DNA from 3 places in the Pseudomonas sp. LBUM1660 genome. Region 2 is predicted to be linked to each of the others. Evidence: predicted binding sites of a transcription regulator. Region 2 holds the regulator's gene; each other region holds the start of a gene.

Region 1 (4,552 bases), 1.0 Mb from region 2:
GTTTTTTGCATTCCTTTTCCGCGAACGCACGCAGGGCTTCGTCGGCTTCGGTCAGGCGCGTGAAGCGCAGGAACGGAAGCGCCGACTGGCTTTCATGTTCGGCTTCGCGCAATTCGTCGATGTCGACCTGGCCACGGGCGCCAATGATGATCGCCTCGTGGGGCTCGTCCATGGTCAGCACATGCAGGATGTTGCCGAACGGATCGAGTTGCGCTCGCACCGGGCGCGGCAGGTCAAGTTGCCAACTGAGCACGTGCTGACGCTCGCTGTCGTGGGGTGTCAGTCGCAGGTACTGGATGCTCGCCCGCACCTGATCTTCGTAGTGATAGGTGGTTTCGTGGCTAATGGAAAGTCTCATGCAGCCTCCAGGTAGGAACTGTGAATGGCGTTACCCAACTGGCGCACCAGCGGGATGAATTCGGTCAGCCAGGCGTGCAGGCCTTCGTCGAGAATTTCGTTGATGCCGGTGTAGCGCAGGCGCGCGTCCATCTCCGCTGCCAGGCGTTGCGCGGGACGGCCATTGGCCCCCGGCAGTTGGGCAAGGATCTGGTCGATTTCCTCGGTGCAGGCGCGCAGGGAACGCGGTACATCGGCGCGCAGCAACAGCAACTCGGCCACATGCCGGGCGCCGGGGGCGTCGCGGTAAATTTCGGTGTAGGCCTCGAAAGAGGACAGCGCACGCAGCAACGCACTCCACTGGTAATACGCGTGAGCCGTGCCGTCGCTAACCGCTTCAGCTTGATCGCCGGCCATTTCGTAGCGGGCGTCCAGCAGGCGCAACGTGTTGTCGGCCCGTTCGATAAACGTTCCCAGGCGAATGAAGCGGAACGCATCGTTACGCATGATCGTGCCGTAGGACGCGCCACGGAACAGGTGGGAACGTTCCTTGATCCACTCGCAAAAACGGCTCATGCCGTAGCGACTCAGCCCCTGTTCGGCAATCCCGCGAATCTCCAGCCAGGTGGCGTTGATGTTTTCCCACATATCGGCGGTGATTCGGCCACGCACGGCATGGGCACTGGCCCGCGCCGAGCCCAGGCAGCTGTAGATGCTCGCCGGGTTGGCCGCGTCCAGCGCGAAGAAATGCAGCAGCCGCTCGGCGTGCAAATCACCGTGGCGTTCCAGGTAATCGTCCAGAGTGCCGGTGATCAGTAGCGGCATGGCCAGTTCGTGCAGACCGTCACCGCGACCATCCTGCGGCATCAGCGACAGCGAATAACTGATGTCGAGCATCCGTGCGAGGTTTTCCGCCCGCTCCAGGTAACGCGACATCCAATACAAATCCGAGGCAGTTCTACTTAACATGGCAGGCTTCCTTCAATCCTCGACCACCCAGGTGTCCTTGGTTCCGCCGCCCTGGGAGGAATTCACCACCAGAGAGCCTTCACGCAGGGCGACACGGGTCAAACCGCCGGGCACAACCCGGGTTTCGCGGCCAGACAATACAAACGGACGCAGGTCGATATGGCGTGGCGCGATGCCGTTTTCGACAAAGGTCGGACAGGTCGACAGGGACAACGTCGGTTGCGCGATATACGCGTGAGGCTTGGCTTTGATCCGCGCGCGGAACGACTCGATTTCCGCCGCGGTCGCCGCCGGCCCCACGAGCATTCCGTAACCGCCGGAGCCCTGGGTTTCCTTGACCACCAAGTCTGGAAGATTGGCCAGCACGTGGGAAAGTTCAGAAGGATTGCGACACTGGAACGTCGGCACGTTCTTCAGGATCGGCTCTTCGTCCAGGTAGAAACGGATCATGTCCGTGACAAACGGATACACCGACTTGTCGTCCGCGACCCCGGTGCCGATGGCATTCGCCAGCACCACGTTGCCCGAGCGGTAAGACGACAGCAGCCCTGGAACCCCGAGCATAGAATCCGGGTTGAACGCCAGCGGGTCGAGGAACGCATCGTCGAGACGACGGTAGATCACGTCGACGGCTTTCGGTCCGTCCGTGGTGCGCATGAACACCTTGTCGTCACGCACGAACAGGTCCGCGCCCTCGACCAACTCGACGCCCATCTCCCGCGCCAGGAAGGCATGCTCGAAAAACGCGCTGTTGAAGCGACCCGGCGTCAGCACCACCACGCTCGGGTTATCGATCGGGCTGGAGCTTTTCAGGGTGTCGAGCAGCAGGTTCGGATAATGGTCGATCGGCGCGATGCGCTGGGCCGAGAACAACTCGGGAAATAGCCGCATCATCATCTTGCGGTCTTCGAGCATATAGCTCACGCCGCTGGGTGTACGAAGGTTGTCTTCGAGCACGTAGTACGTGCCGTCGCCATCGCGCACCAGATCGACACCGGAGATGTGCGAGTAGATATCGCGGTGCAGATCCAGCCCTTGCATCGCCAACTGGTATTGCTCGTTGGCCAGCACTTGCTCGGCCGGGATGATGCCGGCCTTGATAATGCGCTGCTCGTGGTAGAGGTCGGCGAGGAACATGTTCAACGCCTTGACTCGCTGGATGCAGCCGCGCTCGACGATCCGCCATTCGCTGGCAGGGATGCTGCGCGGGATGGTGTCGAAGGGAATCAGGCGCTCTGTGCCCTGCTCGTCCCCGTAGAGCGTGAAGGTAATCCCGGCGCGATGAAATAACAGATCGGCCTCGCGTCGCCGTTGTGCCAAGAGCTCGTCAGGCGTCTCGGCCAGCCAACGGGCAAACTCCCGATAATGCGGGCGGACCTGGCCGCCGGCATCGTACATCTCATCAAAATAGGTGCGGATCATGCCGTACTCCTTGTCACCCGGACATCTAGGCTTCGCAAGGCCCGTGCCATCGGCAGAAACGCTTTGTTATCAACCAGTTGGATAATCACGCCGTTTGCACCGCACCAATCCTGTGCAGCAAACGCCCCAACCTGATCGCCCCCGCTTCATTGCAAGGCGACGTTGTCGCCTATCACCAGCATAGTCAGAGTTGATTTCACTGCCCGGCCGGCGGTGCGGATAATCCGCGCATTCGCTGTAAAACCTGAACGAACTTCCCTTTAGCCGCCTGCTCAGGCGGTTTTTTTTGCGTCGGGATTCTTGTTTCAGGGTTTTGCCGAGGGAATATTCCGGGCGCCATAAACGAAAACGGCCAACCCGAAGGTCAGCCGTTGCTGAGTGTTGTCACTGTTCATAACGTTATGCGAGTCGCCCTCGTACTTCCTGCTTGACCCCCCACCCTTCGAGGATGCCGCCCAGAGGCTCAACCACCGCCTCGAAACCCTGCTCGAAATCGCCGATGTCATCGTAGGTGGCGTACATGACTTTGCTCAGTTCGAGTGCCCATGCGCCGTCATCGCGCACACTGATCTGCGCGTTCAAGGATTCACCCTTGTATTGCCCTGCCGCCCTGCGTGCCCGCTCCTCGTCCGGGAAAATGGCGTAGAACTCGATGGGATGGAATCGTGAAAAATCGAAACCGCCTTCTTTCATGCGGCGCAACACGCTGCTGCTGATGTCTTCTTGATAGGCTGTGCTCATGAAACGTCCCCCTCAAATTGATGGATAGACTTTCCGTATTCCCGGCACGCGCAACCGATTGGTGCGAGCGATGCGGCAACCAGGTTGCCGGTGGGAAGCAAGCATGTAGCTGACAAGACCAGACCTTAGCGATCCGTTCGCTGATCTCGATTGCAGAGTAGCCCCAAGACAGAGGCGCTGCCAAGGCCTGGATAAGAATGAGACAGGTGTTGTTCAGATTGGCGTGATGCCGAGGATTTGAATGCTGTTCTGGGCTTTGAGACTTTTGACGCTGGCATCAGCGGTTCGCCCTTCCAGATCATTCAGATCCAGTTCGGCGGCGACAGGAAGGAGCCGGGCCTTGATGAGTTTCGCGGCTTGCTCGTTATCCGGGCACTCGTCGCACTCAAAGACTTCATCGACTGTTTCACCGTGATCATCTACGAAAGTGATTTTCCACTTTTGCATCAGTGCCTCCTCGATCAAACCCGCAAATGGGCTTACAACCATCTGGACTTTTGGTCTGAGTGATCGTTCAAACGGATTACCGCATGCAGGTATGAAAAAAATACAGGAACCTGTAGGAGCGAAGCTTGCTCGCGAAAGCGGTGTATCAGTCAACTTGTATATTGCCTGATGCACCGCTTTCGCGAGCAAGCTTCGCTCCTACAAGGGGTTATGCGCACATCTTCAGTTTAGTCGTTGCTTGGCTTGTTCACCGCTTGCAGCACGTATTGCGGCAAGGCGAAGGCGCCGATGTGGATTTCCGGGTTGTAGTAGCGGGTGATGATGCCGCTGCCGGCGAAACGCTGTTGCAGGGTTTCGCGGGACAACTTGCGATAAGCGGTGTTGGTCGCGCCCCAGGCAAAGGTCATCGAGCCGCCGATGTAGGTTGGCACCGCGGCCTGATAGAAGTGCCAGTCCGGGAAGAGGCTGCGCAGGCGACCCGCGGTGGTTTTGACTTCTTCGATCTGCATGAACGGCGTGCCGTTCTGGGTGACCAGGATGCCGCCTTCGTTCAGGCAGCGACGGCAGGCCTGGTAGAAGTTTTCGGAGAACAGCACTTCACCCGGACCGATCGGGTCGGTAGAGTCGGAAATGATCA
Region 2 (4,552 bases):
ATTGTTGCAGGACCTGGCCCAGACGTTCGGTCAGGTAGACGGAGCGGTGATGCCCGCCGGTGCAGCCAATGGCAATGGTGACATAAGCGCGGTTGCTGGCGGCAAAGCGCGGCAACCACTTGAGCAGGTAAGTGGAAATGTCCTGGAACATCTCTTCGACGTCCGGTTGTGCCGCCAGGTACTCGGCCACCGGTTGATCAAGCCCGGACTGATCGCGCAATTCCGGCTTCCAGTAAGGGTTGGGCAGGCAGCGCACGTCGAACACCAGATCCGCATCCACCGGCATGCCACGCTTGAATCCGAAAGATTCCACCAGGAACGCAGTGCCGCTATCTGGCTGGTTCAACAGGCGCAACTTGATGGTATCGCGTAGTTGATACAGGTTCAGGTTGGTGGTGTTGACTTTGAGGTCCGCCAGATCGGCGATCGGCCCCAGCAAACTGGTTTCGTCCTGAATTGCCTCCGCCAACGAACGGTGGGCAGTACTCAGTGGGTGGCGGCGGCGGGTTTCCGAGAAGCGTTTGAGCAGGGTTTCTTCGTCGGCGTCCAGGTACAACACATCACACTTGATATGCCGGCTGCGGACTTCTTCGAGCAATTCCGGAAACCGCGAAAGGTGGCTCGGCAGGTTGCGTGCATCGATGGATACCGCGACCAGGGGTTGTGCCAGCTCGGTATGAATAAGTGCGCGCTCGGCCAGTTCCGGCAGCAATCCGGCGGGCAGGTTGTCGATGCAGTAGTAGCCGTTGTCCTCGAGAACATCGAGTGCGGTACTTTTACCTGAGCCGGAACGGCCACTGACAATGATCAAACGCATGATTAGTGACCGTTTTGCTCGTCCAGGACAACCTGATACAAGGCTTCGTTGCTCGGGGCGCTACGCAGTTTTTCGCGTACTTCCTTGCGATCAAGCATGCTGGCGATCTGGCGGAGCAGTTCCAGGTGCGCATCGGTAGCTGCTTCCGGGACCAGCAGAACAAACAGCAGGTCAACCGGGGCGCCGTCGATGGCGTCGAAATCAATGGGTGCGTCGAGGTGCATCAGGGCACTGATGGGCGAGGTGCAGCCCTTCAGGCGGCAGTGGGGAATGGCGATGCCGTTGCCAAAACCGGTCGAACCGAGTTTTTCACGCGCAATCAGAGCCTCAAAGACATCTTGCATTTCCAGATCCGGCACTTCCCGGGCGATCAGGTTGGCAATTTGCTCGAGGGCTTTCTTTTTGCTGCCGCCCGGCACGTTCACGAGGGAACGGCCGGGGGTCAGGATGCTTTCAAGTCGGATCATGGGTTGGGAGTGTTAACGACCGGTAGCGCCCTGAAGGAGGCTTTGGGTCTTTTCCTTATGCTTTTTGAGTTGTTTATCCAGCTTGTCGGTCAGTGCGTCGATCGCCGCATACATATCGGTATGCTCCGCGTTGGCGACCACTTCATTGCCGGGAATATGCAGCGTGGCTTCGATTTTCTGCTTGAGCTTTTCGACCGTCATCGTGACCTGCACGTTGGTGATCTTGTCGAAATGCCTCTCTAATCGTTCGAGTTTTTCGCCGATGTAGGTGCGAAGAGGTTCGGTCACTTCCAGTTGGTGTCCACTGATGTTGACTTGCATACAGCTTCTCCTTCGTTGCCAGTGCATAAAGCGGTAGATCAGATGATCTACCACTGGAACGCTGTGGCGTGGCTCTACATCAACCGCTTGCGTTCGCTCGAAGGCGCGATCCCGAGGGATTCGCGGTACTTGGCGACGGTGCGGCGAGCCACCTGAATGCCTTGTGCCTCCAGTAAACCAGCGATCTTGCTGTCACTCAACGGCTTTTTCTGATTTTCCGCGGCAACCAGTTTTTTGATGATCGCGCGGATCGCTGTGGACGAGCATTCGCCGCCTTCGGAGGTGCTGACATGGCTGGAAAAAAAGTATTTCAGTTCATATATGCCCCGTGGGGTATGCATGAATTTCTGCGTGGTCACCCGTGAAATCGTCGACTCGTGCATGCCCACCGCCTCGGCAATATCATGCAGCACCAGCGGTTTCATCGCTTCGTCGCCGTACTCCAGGAAGCCGCGCTGATGCTCGACAATCTGGGTGGCCACTTTCATCAGGGTTTCGTTGCGGCTTTGCAGGCTTTTGATGAACCAGCGAGCTTCTTGCAACTGATTGCGCATGAAGGTGTTGTCGGCGCTGGTGTCGGCGCGGCGCACAAACCCGGCGTATTGGGCGTTGACCCGCAGCCGTGGCACCGATTCCTGGTTCAGCTCGACCAGCCAGCGCTCGTTGTCCTTGCGCACGATGACGTCAGGGACAACGTATTCGGCTTCACTGGACTCGATCTGCGAGCCCGGACGCGGGTTGAGGCTCTGCACCAGCTCGATGACCTGGCGCAGTTCATCTTCCTTGAGCTTCATGCGGCGCATCAGCTGGCTGTAGTCGCGACTGCCGAGCAGGTCGATGTAGTCGGTGACCAGGCGTTTCGCTTCGGCCAGCCAGGGGGTCTTGGCTGGCAGTTGGCGCAGTTGCAGCAGCAGGCATTCACTCAGGTTGCGGGCGCCAATGCCGGCCGGTTCGAATTGCTGGATGCGGTGCAGGACGGCTTCGATTTCGTCCAGTTCGATGTCCAGTTCCGGATCGAAGGCCTCGAGAATTTCCTCAAGGGTTTCGTCCAGGTAGCCCTGATTGTTGATGCAGTCGATCAGGGTCACGGCGATCAGGCGATCGGTGTCGGACATCGGTGCAAGGTTCAGTTGCCACAACAAATGGCTTTGCAGGCTTTCACCGGCCGATGTGCGGGTGGTGAAATCCCACTCGTCGTCATCGTTGCTCGGCAGGCTGCTGGCGCTGGTCTGGTAGACGTCTTCCCACGCGGTATCGACGGGCAGCTCGTTGGGAATGCGCTCGTTCCAGTCGCCTTCCTCGAGGTTATCCACCGTCGGGGCGGTTTCCTGGTAGGAGGGTTCCGAAATGTCGGCGTTGGGGAGCTGTTCGGCTTTGTCGGCCAAAGGGTCGGCGTTATCGAAGTCGTCGCCTTCTTCCTGGCGTTCGAGCATCGGATTGGACTCCAGGGCCTCCTGGATTTCCTGTTGCAGGTCCAGGGTCGACAATTGGAGCAGGCGGATAGCCTGTTGCAGCTGCGGTGTCATCGTCAGCTGCTGGCCCATTCTCAAGACTAGCGATGGTTTCATGGCAGGGGCTTAACACCTTATTCGCCGGCGCACATGCGCCATCCACTACAGGGCGCCGGAGCGCCAAACATAAGCAAATTATATGCCCGAAACTGCAGCGTTTGCCTAGAGCGCTGTAACAATAAAAAAGTATTGATTTTTTATCGAGACAAGCGCTCGGACAATCAGCCAGACACCTTAGCGCTTAAAGGCGGAATTCATGGCCCAGATACACTTCCTTGACCAGTTCGTTGGCCAGGATGGTGGCGGAGTCACCCTCGGCGATCAACTGGCCATCGTTGACGATGTAGGCGGTTTCGCAGATATCCAGGGTTTCACGGACGTTGTGGTCAGTGATCAGCACGCCAATGCCTTTGGCCTTGAGGTGGTAGATGATCTGTTTGATGTCGCCCACCGAAATCGGGTCCACACCGGCGAATGGTTCGTCGAGGAGGATGAATTTCGGGTTGGTGGCCAGTGCCCGGGCGATTTCCACCCGACGACGCTCACCGCCGGACAGGCTCATGCCGAGGTTGTCGCGGATGTGGCTGATGTGGAATTCCTGCAGCAGGCTTTCCAGCTCCTTGCGACGCTCTGCCTTGTCGAGTTCCTTGCGGGTCTCGAGGATGGCCATGATGTTATCGGCCACCGACAGTTTGCGGAAGATCGACGCTTCTTGCGGAAGATAGCCGATACCGGCCTTTGCACGACCGTGCATCGGCTGGTGGCTGACGTCTAGATCGTCGATCAGTACGCGACCCTGATCGGCCTGTACCAGGCCAACGATCATGTAGAAACAGGTGGTCTTGCCGGCGCCGTTAGGACCCAGCAGGCCGACGATCTGACCGCTGTCAATGGACAGGCTGACGTCACGCACGACTTGGCGGCTCTTGTAGCTCTTGGCCAGATGCTGAGCTTTCAGAGTTGCCATTACGGGGCCTTTTTCTCGTCGGTTTTTGGCTTGGGCTGGATCACCATGTCGATGCGCGGACGCGACTCGGTGACCTTGTTGCCCGTGGCGCGACCGGCGCTCGCCAGCTTTTTCACCGTGTCATAGACGATTTTCTCGCCTTGGGTGACGTTGTTGTCCTTGTCGATGACTTTTGCACGATCGATCAATACGACGCGGTTTTGCGAGGCGTGGTACTGGATGGTCACTCCGTAGCCCTGAACCGGCTTGGTGTCGCCAGCCGTCTGCATCTGCTCAAAGTAGGCAAGGTTGCCCACCGAGGTCACCACATCGATGTCGCCAGCCGGGGTACGGGTGATGGTCACGGTATTGCCGGTGACCTTCATCGAGCCCTGAGTGATGATCACGTCACCTTTATAGGTGGCAATGCCATTCTTGTCGTCCAGTTGGGCGTCGTCGGCCTGAATGCGGATAGGCTGCTCTTGATCGT
Region 3 (4,552 bases), 1.4 Mb from region 2:
ACCGGATTGGAATGCGGCCGATTCATCCTGGTGAAATTCTCAGCGAGGAGTTTTTGACACCACTTGGCATTACAACAGCGGCTTTGGCTCGTTCGCTGAGCGAGCCTGAGGCCGAAGTGAGCGACGTTCTGAGACGGCAGAGGGATGTCAGTGTTGGTCTGGCGAAGAAGCTATCCATGCTTTTGAATACCACGCTCGAATTCTGGTTGAATCTGCAATCGAGCTACGATCATCGCAGCGCCGAAATCGAGCGTGGATGAGCGCTTAAAGCGAATGCAGCGCTCGCGAAGCTTTTTTCCACCATGGCACGTTGACCGGGCGCTGCGTCTGCTCTCCGCTCGGCAACAGTTGCGGAACATCCTGCAACCGAATCCATGGCTGATTATTCCAGTGCAGCAAACTCAATGACATCTCCGGCCAGTTCAACAGACTCAGGACCGGGCGTTCGCTTGACGTCGGTTGTTGGGCATCTCTGAGCGCTGGCACTACGTCGTGGGTCAGCCACTCACGCAGGCCTCGGTATTCGGGGCAGTAGTGGTAGACGAGCAGGGCGTAGACGCCGGATTCGCTGATTAGCAGGGTGTTATCGAGGGTGCCGTGGATAACGACTCGCGCGGATTGATGTTGATCGGGATCGAGTTTTCGGACGGCGCGTTCGTCGAGGAATAGGCGAAGCAGACGGCCGAGGTCTCGGGCGCTGAACCAAGGCTGGTTTTCGATCAAAAGCGCGTGAAGGTGGAGTTTGTGGCGGGTGAAGACGTGGGGGATTAGATAGTTTTCATTCATGGTGCAGCTCCCGGATGCGAATTAAGGAAACTGCCTCTGATCGTCGCCAAACGAAAAGGGTGGCAGCTATGCGCGGGTTGGCGAACCGGTGCATCCGGAAACCGGCAGACCCGAAGGTCTCCCACGCACAGCCGCCATAATTCGAGATGGGAATAATTCCCTGATTCGAACGTGGTCGCGATGCGTTTAGATGCTATCCAGGTCGCCAAACCCAGTGCTGAAATATTCAGCTGGGGATGAGCTTAGGAACCTGGGCTTCGCGGCGCTATCGGACGGCGGTGGTGATCTTTGTAGGACGTTGCCGAGATGGTGGCGGGGCGACAGATCAGGAGATTGCGGCCTTCGGCAGGTCCTACAAGGGTGGTCTATCCAGTGTGGGATGGCTGGAGGACCGAGGTGACCTTATTCGCGAGCAAGCCCGCTCCCACAGGGGATCGCATTTCATCGGGGATGTGCGGTGTTACTCGGCAGGCGGATTGAGCTTCGCTTCCAGCTCCGCAACTTTCGCCTCAAGACTCTCCAGCCGTACCCGAGTCCGTGCGAGCACAACCATCTGACTATCAAACTCTTCACGGCTCACCAGATCCAGCTTGCTGAAGCCGCTCTGCAACAAAGACTTGAACTGGCTTTCAATTTCGCTTTTCGGCAACGGGGTGTCGCCGCTGAAGAGGCGGGAGGCGGTGCCGGTCAGGGCGTCGAGGAAGTCTTTGGGTGCGAGCATGGGAAATGTCCTGTCAACAATGGCGGGCAGTGTATCACGCAGTGTCTATAGTCAATTCCGACAGCAGGGATGCACGCTTTTCGCGCATGGGGACGGACGGCCGCGCACTGTTGTTGTGCGTATCCGTCGGGCCGATTGAGGGAAGCGGCTGTCGGCAGCGGTCAAGGGGTTGAATTCAGTGGGTTTTGGCGAGATGGCAAGCTTTCTGCTTAGTCAGTAGTAACCCATGCACTGATGCAGTCGCTGTGACGAATGCAGTGCGCCAAGCGGAACGGGGAGTTGTTTCGTGAGGAGCGGTTAGCTGGCGTCGGACGGGCAGGTAAGGCCGACGATGCGTTACAAAGCCAGGCACTGCGCTTAGACTTGAGCCGGGTTTGTTTTCCTGGGGCAAGTCCACCAATTCGGGAGAGAGTTTTCATGAAGCTAGTCACTGCCATCATCAAGCCGTTCAAACTGGACGACGTGCGCGAATCGCTGTCCGAGATCGGCGTGCAGGGCATTACCGTTACTGAAGTCAAAGGCTTCGGTCGGCAGAAGGGTCACACCGAGCTGTATCGCGGCGCGGAATACGTGGTCGATTTCCTGCCCAAGGTGAAGATCGATGTCGCCATTGACGACAAGGATCTGGACCGGGTTATCGAGGCGATAACCAAGGCCGCCAACACCGGCAAGATCGGTGACGGCAAGATCTTCGTGGTCAATCTGGAACAGGCGATTCGCATCCGTACCGGCGAAACCGATACCGACGCGATTTAAACGCCGCCACAAACCCAACGCCCCAGGAGAAAACAATATGACTCTGCGTAAATTCGCAGGGCTAGGAGCCCTGTTGTCCCTCGTAATGCCCAGCCTGGCTATGGCGGCAGACGAAGTGGCGGCCCCAGTCCTCAACTCCGGCGATACCGCCTGGATGATGACCTCGACAGCCCTCGTGCTGTTCATGACCATTCCCGGCCTCGCGCTGTTCTACGGCGGCATGGTTCGCTCCAAAAACATTCTTTCCGTGATGATGCAGTGCTTCGCCATTACCGGTCTGATCAGCATTCTGTGGGTCATTTATGGCTACAGCATCGCGTTCGACACCACCGGCATGGAGCAGGGCGTCGTCAACTTCAACTCGTTCTTCGGTGGCATGGGCAAGGCATTCCTCGCCGGTGTCACGCCGTCGAGCCTGACCGGTCCTGCGGCGCTGTTCCCTGAGGCGGTGTTCATCACCTTCCAGATGACCTTCGCCATCATCACCCCTGCGCTGATCGTCGGTGCCTTCGCCGAGCGGATGAAGTTCTCCGCCATGCTGATCTTTATGGGCGTGTGGTTCACCCTGGTTTATGCACCGATTGCGCACATGGTCTGGTCCGGCAACGGCGGCCTGATGTGGGATTGGGGTGTGCTCGACTTCGCGGGCGGCACCGTGGTGCACATCAACGCCGGTGTGGCCGGTCTGGTTGCGTGCATCGTGCTCGGCAAGCGTAAAGGCTTCCCGACCACTCCGATGGCCCCGCACAATCTCGGTTACACCTTGATGGGCGCCGCCATGCTGTGGGTAGGCTGGTTCGGTTTCAACGCCGGTTCCGCTGCTGCGGCCAACGGCACCGCCGGTATGGCGATGCTGGTGACCCAGATCGCAACCGCCGCCGCGGCACTGGGCTGGATGTTCGCCGAGTGGATCACTCACGGCAAACCAAGTGCACTGGGTATCGCTTCGGGTGTTGTGGCCGGTCTGGTCGCCATCACCCCGGCCGCTGGCACCGTGGGCCCGATGGGCGCTCTGGTCATCGGCCTGGCTGCGGGCGTGGTGTGCTTCTTCTGCGCCACCACCCTGAAACGCAAACTCGGTTATGACGATTCCCTGGACGCCTTCGGTGTACACGGCATCGGCGGTATCCTCGGTGCGATCCTGACCGGTGTGTTCGCCGCACCGTCCCTGGGTGGTTTCGGCACCGTCACCGACATCGCCGCTCAAGTCTGGATTCAGTGCAAAGGCGTGGGCTTCACGGTGATCTACACCGCGATCGTCACCTACATCATTCTCAAGGTTCTGGACGCTGTCATGGGGCTGCGTATCACCGAAGAAGAAGAAGCTGTCGGCATCGACCTGGCACTCCACAACGAACGCGGCTACAACTTGTAATACGCGCATAAAAAACTTGCCCGGCTTGCCGGGCATTTTTTTGTCTGGCGTTTGTCAGTGAAGGGACTGCTGAAAGGTTTTTTCGTACACGTTTAGTGGCGTTTACGACGGGCGTTTTTCTGCGGCCAATGGCTTACATGATTGAAGGAATATTAGGGCCTTTGTTTTTTCCCTGAGCGCGCTAGAATGCGCCCCGAACGTGCGGAGAACTGTATGTGGCAACAAACTCTGATTACCCTGCGGGCACGGCCCCGGGGCTTTCATCTGGTAACGGACGAGTTACTCGCCGGCCTGCCTGAACTCAGGGCGTGTCGGGTCGGTCTGTTGCATTTGTGGCTGCAGCATACCTCGGCGTCGTTGACCATCAACGAGAACGCCGATCCGGCGGTACGTCGCGACTTCGAACGATTTTTCAATCGTCTGATCCCACAAGGAACAGACGGCTATGAGCATAACGACGAAGGCCTGGACGACCTCCCGGCGCACTTCAAGGCCAGCGTGCTTGGCTGTCAGCTCAGTTTGCCGATTTCGGCAGGCCGACTGGCGCTAGGGACCTGGCAAGGTGTTTATCTGGGCGAGCACCGTGATTTTGGCGGTGCCCGTAAAGTCCTTGCCACCGTGCACGGTGAAGAGGCATGAACCGCTGGTCACCAGCGGTTATTGAATTTTTCCGGCGGCTGTCGACAGACGGTGAAGCTGGGCTATAACTAATCTGCTTTTCGCAAGTCATGAGGTAGAACATGAGCGACGATGATCTGGAAAACGACGACCTCGAAGTAGGCGACGACGACGAAACCGAAGAAGGTCTGGAAGCGGCGGCCGAAGACGTCGCTGAAGACGACGGCGGTGAAACGCCCGTTCCGACCGCCAAGGGTAAAGCCAAGGCAGCGGTATCGGTCGATGAGCTGCCGAGC

The links. The regulator sigma-54, encoded in region 2, starts transcription at its own class of promoters, with help from an activator protein. The targets are predictions, from matches to a motif close to ANTGGCATNNANNTTGCTNT.
Positions count from the first base shown of each region.
Region 1: a site for sigma-54 is predicted at 2,759-2,778, ahead of ACA068_RS09875 (circularly permuted type 2 ATP-grasp protein). Genes of this name have one in related genera too.
Region 3: a site for sigma-54 is predicted at 1,700-1,719, ahead of glnK (P-II family nitrogen regulator). Genes of this name have one in related genera too.

Region 1 is NZ_CP166795.1:2,092,081-2,096,632, reverse strand. Features, by position in the region: gene ACA068_RS09885 (transglutaminase family protein) at 1-358, opposite strand, end outside; gene ACA068_RS09880 (alpha-E domain-containing protein) at 355-1,305, opposite strand; gene ACA068_RS09875 (circularly permuted type 2 ATP-grasp protein) at 1,318-2,727, opposite strand; gene ACA068_RS09870 (ribonuclease E inhibitor RraB) at 3,127-3,468, opposite strand; gene ACA068_RS09865 (hypothetical protein) at 3,682-3,915, opposite strand; gene speE (polyamine aminopropyltransferase) at 4,143-4,552, opposite strand, start outside.
Region 2 is NZ_CP166795.1:1,075,572-1,080,123, forward strand. Features, by position in the region: gene rapZ (RNase adapter RapZ) at 1-817, opposite strand, end outside; gene ptsN (PTS IIA-like nitrogen regulatory protein PtsN) at 820-1,284, opposite strand; gene hpf (ribosome hibernation-promoting factor, HPF/YfiA family) at 1,297-1,605, opposite strand; gene ACA068_RS04925 (RNA polymerase factor sigma-54) at 1,680-3,173, opposite strand; gene lptB (LPS export ABC transporter ATP-binding protein) at 3,358-4,083, opposite strand; gene lptA (lipopolysaccharide transport periplasmic protein LptA) at 4,083-4,552, opposite strand, start outside.
Region 3 is NZ_CP166795.1:6,121,673-6,126,224, reverse strand. Features, by position in the region: gene ACA068_RS28525 (HigA family addiction module antitoxin) at 1-260, shown strand, start outside; gene ACA068_RS28520 (BRO-N domain-containing protein) at 265-786, opposite strand; gene ACA068_RS28515 (accessory factor UbiK family protein) at 1,247-1,507, opposite strand; gene glnK (P-II family nitrogen regulator) at 1,925-2,263, shown strand; gene ACA068_RS28505 (ammonium transporter) at 2,301-3,638, shown strand; gene ACA068_RS28500 (secondary thiamine-phosphate synthase enzyme YjbQ) at 3,852-4,277, shown strand; gene sutA (dormancy-specific transcriptional regulator SutA) at 4,379-4,552, shown strand, end outside.